2 regions of the Blautia sp. CAG:237 genome follow, and region 2 is predicted to be linked to the other one. Evidence: predicted binding sites of a transcription regulator. Region 2 holds the regulator's gene; the other holds the start of a gene.
The links. The regulator Rex, encoded in region 2, represses fermentation and respiration genes when NADH is low (regulators of the CRP and FNR family bind a similar motif). The targets are predictions, from matches to a motif close to ATTGTTAANTANTTAACAAT.
Positions count from the first base shown of each region.

Region 1: QZL69_RS03160 (acyl-CoA carboxylase subunit beta) is a predicted target of Rex. The motif match lies at 2,647-2,666, and genes of this name have one in related genera.

Region 1 is NZ_FR886699.1:5,873-10,299, forward strand. It holds gene scpB (SMC-Scp complex subunit ScpB) at 1-461, shown strand, start outside; gene QZL69_RS03150 (zinc dependent phospholipase C family protein) at 474-1,268, shown strand; gene QZL69_RS03155 (D-alanyl-D-alanine carboxypeptidase family protein) at 1,354-2,556, shown strand; gene QZL69_RS03160 (acyl-CoA carboxylase subunit beta) at 2,771-4,207, shown strand; gene QZL69_RS03165 (OadG family transporter subunit) at 4,221-4,427, shown strand, end outside.
Region 2 is NZ_FR886748.1:6,301-10,727, reverse strand. It holds gene alr (alanine racemase) at 1-136, opposite strand, end outside; gene QZL69_RS09820 (bifunctional ADP-dependent NAD(P)H-hydrate dehydratase/NAD(P)H-hydrate epimerase) at 194-1,786, opposite strand; gene QZL69_RS09815 (redox-sensing transcriptional repressor Rex) at 1,880-2,536, opposite strand; gene abc-f (ribosomal protection-like ABC-F family protein) at 2,695-4,427, shown strand, end outside.

The sequences.
Region 1 (4,427 bases), on a different contig from region 2:
CGCGAAAACTTCTCAACAATATGATGGACCGTTATCAGGAGGAAGACAGAGGGATCCAGATCATCGAACTGGAGCAGTCCTATCAGATGTGCACCAAAAAAGAATACTACGAATGTCTGATCCGTCTTGCCCTGCATCCCAAGAAACCGGCACTGACAGATGTCATGCTGGAGACACTTTCTATTATCGCGTACAAACAGCCGGTCACAAAGGCAGAGATCGAGAAGATCCGCGGGGTAAAATGTGACCATGCGATCAACAAACTGGTAGAATATGAGCTTGTAAAAGAGCTTGGACGACTGGATGCGCCGGGACGACCGATCCTCCTTGGGACGACCGAAGAGTTCCTGCGCTGTTTTGGCGTACAGGGGCTGGAAGAACTTCCTGCTGTAGATCCGGTCCGTCTGGAAGATTTTAAGGCGGAAGCCGAGGAAGAAGTACAGCTTCGCCTGGATGTTTAGGAGGAAAATAAAATGCCTACGACCTATGCACATGACTTATTTGGCAAAAAAATCTATCACAAACTTCCGAAGGAGATGCAGATGGTCATTCAGAGAAATGTTAATCTGTACCGGATCGGTCTTCATGGACCGGATATCCTGTTTTATCACATGCTGAAACCAAAGGTATCCACAACGGGTATCCGTATGCATAAGGAAAAAGCGGCTCCTTTTTTTGAGAGGGGAATGGCGATCGTGCGCGAAAAGCACGATGAGAAGCTCCTTGCCTATCTCCTTGGATTCGGATGCCATTATCTTCTGGACAGCGCCTGCCATCCCTATATCGAGGATATGGCGGCGAAGGAAGTGATCACGCATACCCTTCTTGAGAAAGAATTTGACCGGACATTGATGCTGGAAACTCATAAAAATCCATATCATTATTACCCGGCATGCGGTGTGTTTCCGAGAATCCCCTATGCCAGAGTGATCCACCGTGCGATCCCCAAAATAGCGACAGGAGATATCCTGAAATCTCTGAGGCGCATGAAGCTGATCACAAATTGTCTGGTCTATGATAACAAGGGCAGGCGTAAGAAATTTCTCACGGTGCTTTCGAGGCTTGCCGGCAAGAAGCTGTCTGATTCCATGATGGAATATTTCATGGCGAAAGACCCGGTCCCGGGGAGCGCAGTTCCGGTCCATGCCCTGCACGGACTGTATGACAGGGAGATAAAGGAAGCACCGCAGTACCTTGAGGAATTATTCAGACTTTCAAAAGAAGACAGACCGCTGGGCGAGAGATGGTATAAGACTTATAACGGCTGACCGGCTTACTGGAACCGGAAGGAACAGAGACATATAATGAGGACAGGTCTGCATAAAATATCCTATAAAGAATAAGAGGTGGGATATGAAACGCAGATATAATATCACGGTCACGATTCTGGTCATAGCAGTTTTTTTGATAAATTCCACAGTCTGTGCTGCTTCCGGGGAAAGCAGTGCGCCCGGAAATCTTTATGCGCTTTCGGCAGTTCTGATGGATGGGGATTCGGGGCGTGTCCTGTATGAAAAAGAGGGCGAAACACCGAGAGCGAATGCAAGCACCACGAAAGTCCTGACCTGCATCCTTGCCCTGGAAAACGGTAAAGGCGATGATTATGTACAGGTTTCTTCCAATGCTGCCGCGCAGCCAGATGTACGGCTTGGTATTCAAAAAGGAGAGCAGTATTATCTGGAAGACCTTTTGTACTCTCTGATGCTGCAGAGCCACAACGATGCCGCGGTCGCGATCGCGGAACATATCGGAGGTTCTGTGGAAGGATTTGCAGCCATGATGAACCAGAAAGCGAAAGAGATCGGCTGTACGGACACACATTTTGTGACACCGAACGGGCTGGATGCGAAGGATGACGGGGGAAGTCATCATACAACAGCGCGGGACCTGGCACTTATCATGCGCTATGCCATACAGAATCCGATGTTCCTCAAGATCACCGAGACAAGGGACTATTCTTTTTCAGATATTGAGAAGAAGCGGACATTTTCTCTCCACAATGCGAATGCGTTCCTGGATATGAGAGAAGGCATCCTGTCAGGAAAAACCGGATACACAGGAGACGCGGGCTACTGTTATGTCTGTGCAGAGGAAAAAGACGGCAGGACTTTCATTGTTGCCCTTCTGGGAAGCGGCTGGCCGAACCACAAGACTTACAAATGGAAGGATACCGCAGCACTTCTTAATTACGGCGAAGAAAATTATAAATACCGCAGCTGGTGGAAAGACCCCGAGATTCCTCTGATCCAGGTCAAAAATGGATTCACGGGAGATCCTGTCGGCAGAAAGAAGATATATCTGCACGGTCTTCTCGATATCTCCGAAGAACAGAAAGAAACCTGCATGCTTCTTTCTGACAGGGAAAATGTGACCTGTCAGGTAAAAGTGCCGTCTTCGATCGAAGCTCCTGTAAGACGGGGAGATGAGATCGGGCAGGTGACATTCCGGCTGAATGGGGAATTGCTCTCTGCTTACCCGGTACTGGCAGAACAGTCTGTCGGGGAGAGAACCTTCACCCGGACCCTGGAATATGTTTCTGATAGATTTTTTCATTAAGGAAATGAAAGAGAGCAAAAAGTCTTTTCCGCGAGGAGAGGGCTTTTCTTTTTTTGACCAAAATTTTTGCATTGACATAAAATAAATTTTGGGGTTAAAAATTTAACAAAAAAACCGAAATGTATTGAAAAAAACTTGAAAACAGGTTACAATTATAATCGGCTAAAATTTTGGTTATATTTTAAAATTTTATAAACATGGAGGGCAAAAGAGAATGAGTAATGCAACACAAAGCTTAGCGAGCACAAGAATCACTTCTTTGCTTGACGCCAACAGTTTTGTCGAAATCGGGAAAAGCGTAACAGCCAGATCTACAGATTTCAACATGACTGAGAAAAAAGCGCCTTCAGACGGTGTTATCACCGGATATGGTGTAATCGATGGAAATCTTGTCTATGTATACAGCCAGGATGCTTCCGTACTGAACGGAACTGTAGGCGAGATGCATGCAAAGAAGATCTCCGCATTATATGACCTTGCTATCAAGACAGGAGCACCTGTGATCGGTCTGGTAGACTGTGCAGGAATGCGTCTTCAGGAAGCAACAGATGCACTGGAAGCATTCGGTGGAATCTACTTTAAACAGACAATGGCATCCGGAATGATCCCGCAGATCACAGCAGTATTCGGTACCTGTGGCGGAGGAATGGCAGTTGTTCCGGCACTGACCGACTTCACATTCATCGAAGCCAAAAAAGGCAAAATGTTCGTAAACAGCCCGAACGCACTTGATGGAAACTGCACAGAGAAATGTGACACAGCAGCAGCTGATTACCAGAGCAAAGAGACTGGTCTTATTGATGCTGTAGAATCCGAAGAAGAGATCCTTGCTGAGATCCGTCAGCTGGTAAGCCTTCTTCCATCCAACTTCGAAGACAATGATTCTTTCGCAGAGTGCACAGATGATCTGAACCGTGCATGCGAGGATATCGCAGCATGCGCAGGAGACACCTCCATCGCACTTTCCAGAATCGCAGACAACGGAATCTTCTTCGAGACCAAGAGAGACTATGGTAAAGACGTTGTTACAGGACTCCTTCGTGTAAACGGAATGACTGTAGGTGCAGTAGCCAACAGAACAGAAGTTTATGATGCAGAAGGTGAGAAGACAGAAGAATTCGACGGCACTCTTTCCGCAAGAGGAGCAAGAAAAGCAGCCGGATTCGTAAAATTCTGTGACGCTTTTGATATCCCGGTACTGACTCTTACAAACGTAACCGGATTCAACGCAACTGTATGCAGCGAGAAAGTTATGGCTAAATCCATCGGAGAACTGGTTCATGCATTTGCATCCGCAACCGTTCCGAAGGTAAACGTCATCATCGGCAAAGCATACGGAACAGCTTATGTGGCAATGAACAGCAAATCTGTAGGTGCAGATATCGTTTATGCATGGGACAATGCAGAAATCGGAATGATGGATGCTTCCATGGCAGCAAAGATCATGTACCCGGGATCAGAAGCTTCTGTTATCAACGAGAAAGCTGCAGAGTACAGAGAACTGCAGTCCAGCGTAGAATCTGCCGCAGCAAGAGGATATGTAGATACTGTGATCGCTCCGGCTGACACACGTAAATACGTGATCGGAGCATTTGAGATGCTGTTCACAAAGAGAGAAGACCGTCCAGCTAAGAAACATGGCACAGTCTAAGCGAGGTGAGCATATGAATCAGATGTTAAAGAAAGCATCCACTACCTGCGCTGCTTTTGCCTGCGCCGCATCCCTGATGTTCTCTGGTGCAGCAGTTGTTTGGGCAGATGGTGAGATCGACGAAACCGTCAAAAACCAGATTGAAACTTATGCAGAAGGACTGACAGATGAGATCATCGGACTGTCTGATGATCAGATCGAGCAGTACATGGAGTCCGAC
Region 2 (4,427 bases):
CGCCATGTCCATATCCGTCTGCCTTGATGACAGCAACGATCTTGGTACCCTTGGCAATGTTTTTCTTCATCTCTGCAAAGTTATGTGCGATCGCATCCAGGGATACGACGGCCTTTACTCTTTCGAATTTTTTCATGATCTTTATCTCCTTACTGCGTAATGCAATTATTTTTATCTGGATTTTTGAAACTTATCAGAGTTCCTGCATAGTTTCTCTGTCTTTAAGAACTTTCGCCGCTGCCCGCGCAATGTCTCCGGCTTTCATTCCGTAAGTGCCTTTTTCCTCGACAGCCTTATCTCCTGCCAGCCCGTGAAGGAATACGCCAAAAGCCGCCTGCTTTGCCAGATCCACCGTATTCTCCGGATCTGAACGGAATGCACACAGAACCCCTGCCAGGATCCCCGACAGGACATCCCCGCTTCCCGCAGTCGCCATTCCTGGATTCCCGCTTTGATTGATCCAGCAAAAATCCCTCTTCGGATCTGCAACAACAGTCACTGCATCTTTGAGCACACAGACCACGCCATTTTCCCTTGCAAAATTCGATGCTGTCCAAATGAGATTTTGCTGAATTTCCGGTATGGAGAGTGCCCGATCCGCTGCTTCTGAAAACAATCCGCTATTTTTAGAAGTCATAAAATTTTCACTCAGCCGACTCGTCTCGCCAAGATGCGGCGTACAGATCACCTGGCTGTGCTGAAGATATTTCTTCCACTCCGGATGTTTCGAGAGCAGGTTCAGTCCATCCGCATCCATGATCACAGGTTTCCCCATTCTCTGCGCATGGGCAAGATAAAATTCTGTTTTCCGTGCACTTTTCTCAGACTGTCCAAGTCCTGGTCCGATCACCACAATGTCGCACCAGTGCATTGCATTAACCCATGCTTCGTTGCCGCCAGCATCATCTGCAAACATCGCCTCCGGAAGAAGCGTCTGCAGTGGAATGCGATTCTCCTCATCCGTCAGGATCTTGACCATCCCGGCTCCGGCAGCGAAGGCGCCCTCTGCACAGAGATACGCTGCCCCGCACATTCCTTTGCTTCCGGCAACGACAAGAACCTTGCCAAACGTACCCTTGTTCCCATTCGCGGCGCGCAGAGGAAGCTTCTGGAGATCTTTTTTCTCAAGTGCCGCTTTCTGTGTCGGAAGATCCGGATTCTCGTAGATGCCGACATCTGCTACAACAATTTTTCCCGCAAAATTTTTGCCTGGATAAAAACACAAGCCTGTTTTACGGAATGCAAACGTCACCGTCAGATCCGCACGAAATGCGATTCCAAGCTCTCTGCCCGTGTTGCTGCATACCCCGGACGGCAGATCTACCGCCACTTTCCATGCAGAAACCTCGTTCAAAGCCTGAATGACTTCTCTGTATTTTCCTTCGATCGAGCGGTCAAGCCCAACGCCGAAGATGGCATCTACTATAGTAGTATATTCTCCTGCTGCCAGGTTATTCACCAGAGGAACCTGATAATTCTCTGCGATCTTAAGCTGGCGGCGTGTTTCCTTTGTGCGGTGATCCGGATTTCCGAGCATATAGATTTCCGCGTTATATCCATGCAGATGCAGGATCCTGGCGATCGCGACTCCGTCTCCGCCGTTGTTCCCGCCTCCGCAGACGCACAAGATCCGCTGTTTCTGTGACATTTCCGCAAAATGTCCTTCCATTGCATCCACAACAGCCAGTGCCGCCCGTTCCATCAGCACACAGGACGGAACTCCCATTCCGGTAATGGTGCAGCCATCCAGTGCTTTCATTTCCGATCCGCCTACAATTCGTTTCATCTGATATCTCCTCGATATACGATACAAAGCAAAAAGCTGTTACGCAGCCGCCTTCATTAAGGAGCCGGGTAACAGCCTCTTGCTGTCCTCATGTTATGATTGCTGCTCTTCCACGTGTTCCTGACGATATTGACTGAGATTGTAAGATAACGTCATCAGACTCTCAGAAAGATGTACGTTCTCTACAATGACATCCTCCGGAGTCTCCAGATCGATATGTGCAAAATTCCAGATTGCCTTGATACCATTCTCGATCAGGATATCTGCCATATCCTTCGCCTTGTTCTTCGGCAGTGTGAGAATCGCAATCTCAATATTCTTCTCTCTGAGGAAGAATGGGAGATTACTGATCATCTGGATCTCAATTCCACGGACCGCGATGCCCTCCAGTACCGGATTGACATCAAAAATCCCTTCCAGCTTAAAGCCACGTTTTTCAAAGTCAACGTAATTGGCAAGTGCCTGTCCAAGATTACCGGCACCGATGATGATCATCGGATGTACCTCATCCAGTCCAAGGATCTTACCGATTTCTGTATAGAGATATTTCACATTATAACCGTATCCCTGCTGCCCAAATCCTCCAAAATTATTCAAATCCTGGCGGATCTGCGATGCTGTGACACGCATTTTCTTACTAAGATCATTGGAAGATATACGTTCAACATTGTCTTCCAGTAACTCGCCAAGATAGCGATAATACCGGGGCAGTCTCTTAATTACAGCTTTTGATATCTGTTTTGCTTCCACCGTTGTCCCCTCCTTATACTTTCCTGTTAATTATACCGAAATGTTATTTTATTGTCAATCAATGTTGTCAAATCTATACAATTTTTGAGGAAATTTCCTTTACAAAGCCATCATTTAACCTTATAATCATAGCGTATATTGACTTTGGAGGAATATTTATGATTTTATCGTGTCAGGGCATCAGCAAATCTTTTGGCGAAAAAGTCATTTTGAACGATGCCTCATTTCATATAGAAGAGCGTGAAAAAGCCGCTCTCATCGGCAACAACGGAGCAGGTAAGACAACCCTTCTCCGTATTATAATGAATGAAATTTCTGCGGATTCCGGTCAGGTCGTTCTGATGAAGGACAAGAAGATCGGTTATCTCGCACAGTATCAGGATGTCAGCGGACACCGCACCGTCTATGAGGAACTGCTCACAACCAAGCAGTACATCATCGACATGGAAGACCGCATGCGTGCGATCGAAGTCCAGATGAAAAACGCTTCCGGCGAGGAACTTGACCGTCTGATGAACACCTACACCCGCCTGACCCACGAATTTGAGCTGGAAAACGGCTATGCCTACAAGAGCGAGCTGATGGGTGTCCTCAAGGGTCTTGGCTTTACGGACGAAGATTTTGCCAAACAGGTCGAAACTCTCTCCGGTGGACAGAAGACCCGTGTCGCTCTTGGTAAACTCCTGATCTCCAAGCCGGACATTCTTCTCCTCGATGAGCCGACCAACCACCTCGACATGGAGAGTATTTCCTGGCTGGAAACTTATCTTCTGAATTATCCGGGTGCTGTATTTATCGTCTCCCATGACCGTTATTTCCTTGATAAAGTTGTAACGAAGGTCATTGAGATCGATGCCGCCCAGGTCCGCATGTACAGTGGCAATTACTCCGCTTACGCCGAAAAGAAAGCACAGCTTCGTGACGCACAGTACAAGGCTTACCTTAACCAGCAGAGAGACATCAAGCACCAGGAAGCCGTCATCGTCAAGCTGAAATCCTTCAACCGTGAGAAATCCATCCGCCGCGCAGAAAGCCGTGAAAAAATGCTCGGTAAGATCCAGCGGATCGAGAAACCGACCGAGGTCCAGAGCCAGATGCGGCTTTCTCTGGAACCGAGAGTTGTCAGTGGAAACGATGTTCTCACGGTAGAAGAACTTTCCAAGAGCTTTCCGGAGCAGACACTTTTTACCGATATCTCTTTCCAGATCAAACGTGGTGAGCGCGTTGCCCTGATTGGAAACAACGGTACCGGCAAGACGACCATGCTCAAGATCCTCAACGATCTTATCCCGGCAGACTCAGGAACTTTTTCCCTGGGCTCCAAGGTTCAGATCGGATATTATGACCAGGAACACCATGTACTCCACGCGGAGAAGACGATCTTTGAGGAAATTTCCGATACTTACCCGACACTTACCGAGACAGAGATTCGAAACATGCTCGCCGCCTTCCTCTTTACCGGTGATGATGTTTTCAAAGTGATCTCCTCTCTCTCCGGTGGTGAGCGCGGCCGTGTTTCCCTCGCGAAGCTGATGCTCTCCGAGGCAAACTTCCTGATCCTCGATGAGCCGACCAACCACCTTGATATCGCTTCCAAAGAAATCCTCGAAGAAGCGCTGAACAGTTACACCGGTACGGTCTTTTATGTTTCTCATGACCGATATTTCATCAACCAGACCGCGACCAGGATCCTGGAACTGACCAATCAGGCCGTTGTCAACTATATCGGTGATTACGATTACTACCTTGAGAAAAAAGAAGAACTCACTGAGAAATACGCTCCGGTGCAGCAGGAAACTGTAACTGTGCAGGAAACCGCACCAGCCACAGCATCTGAAGGAAAGCTCACCTGGCAGCAGCAGAAAGAAGAACAGGCACGTAAGCGTAAGCA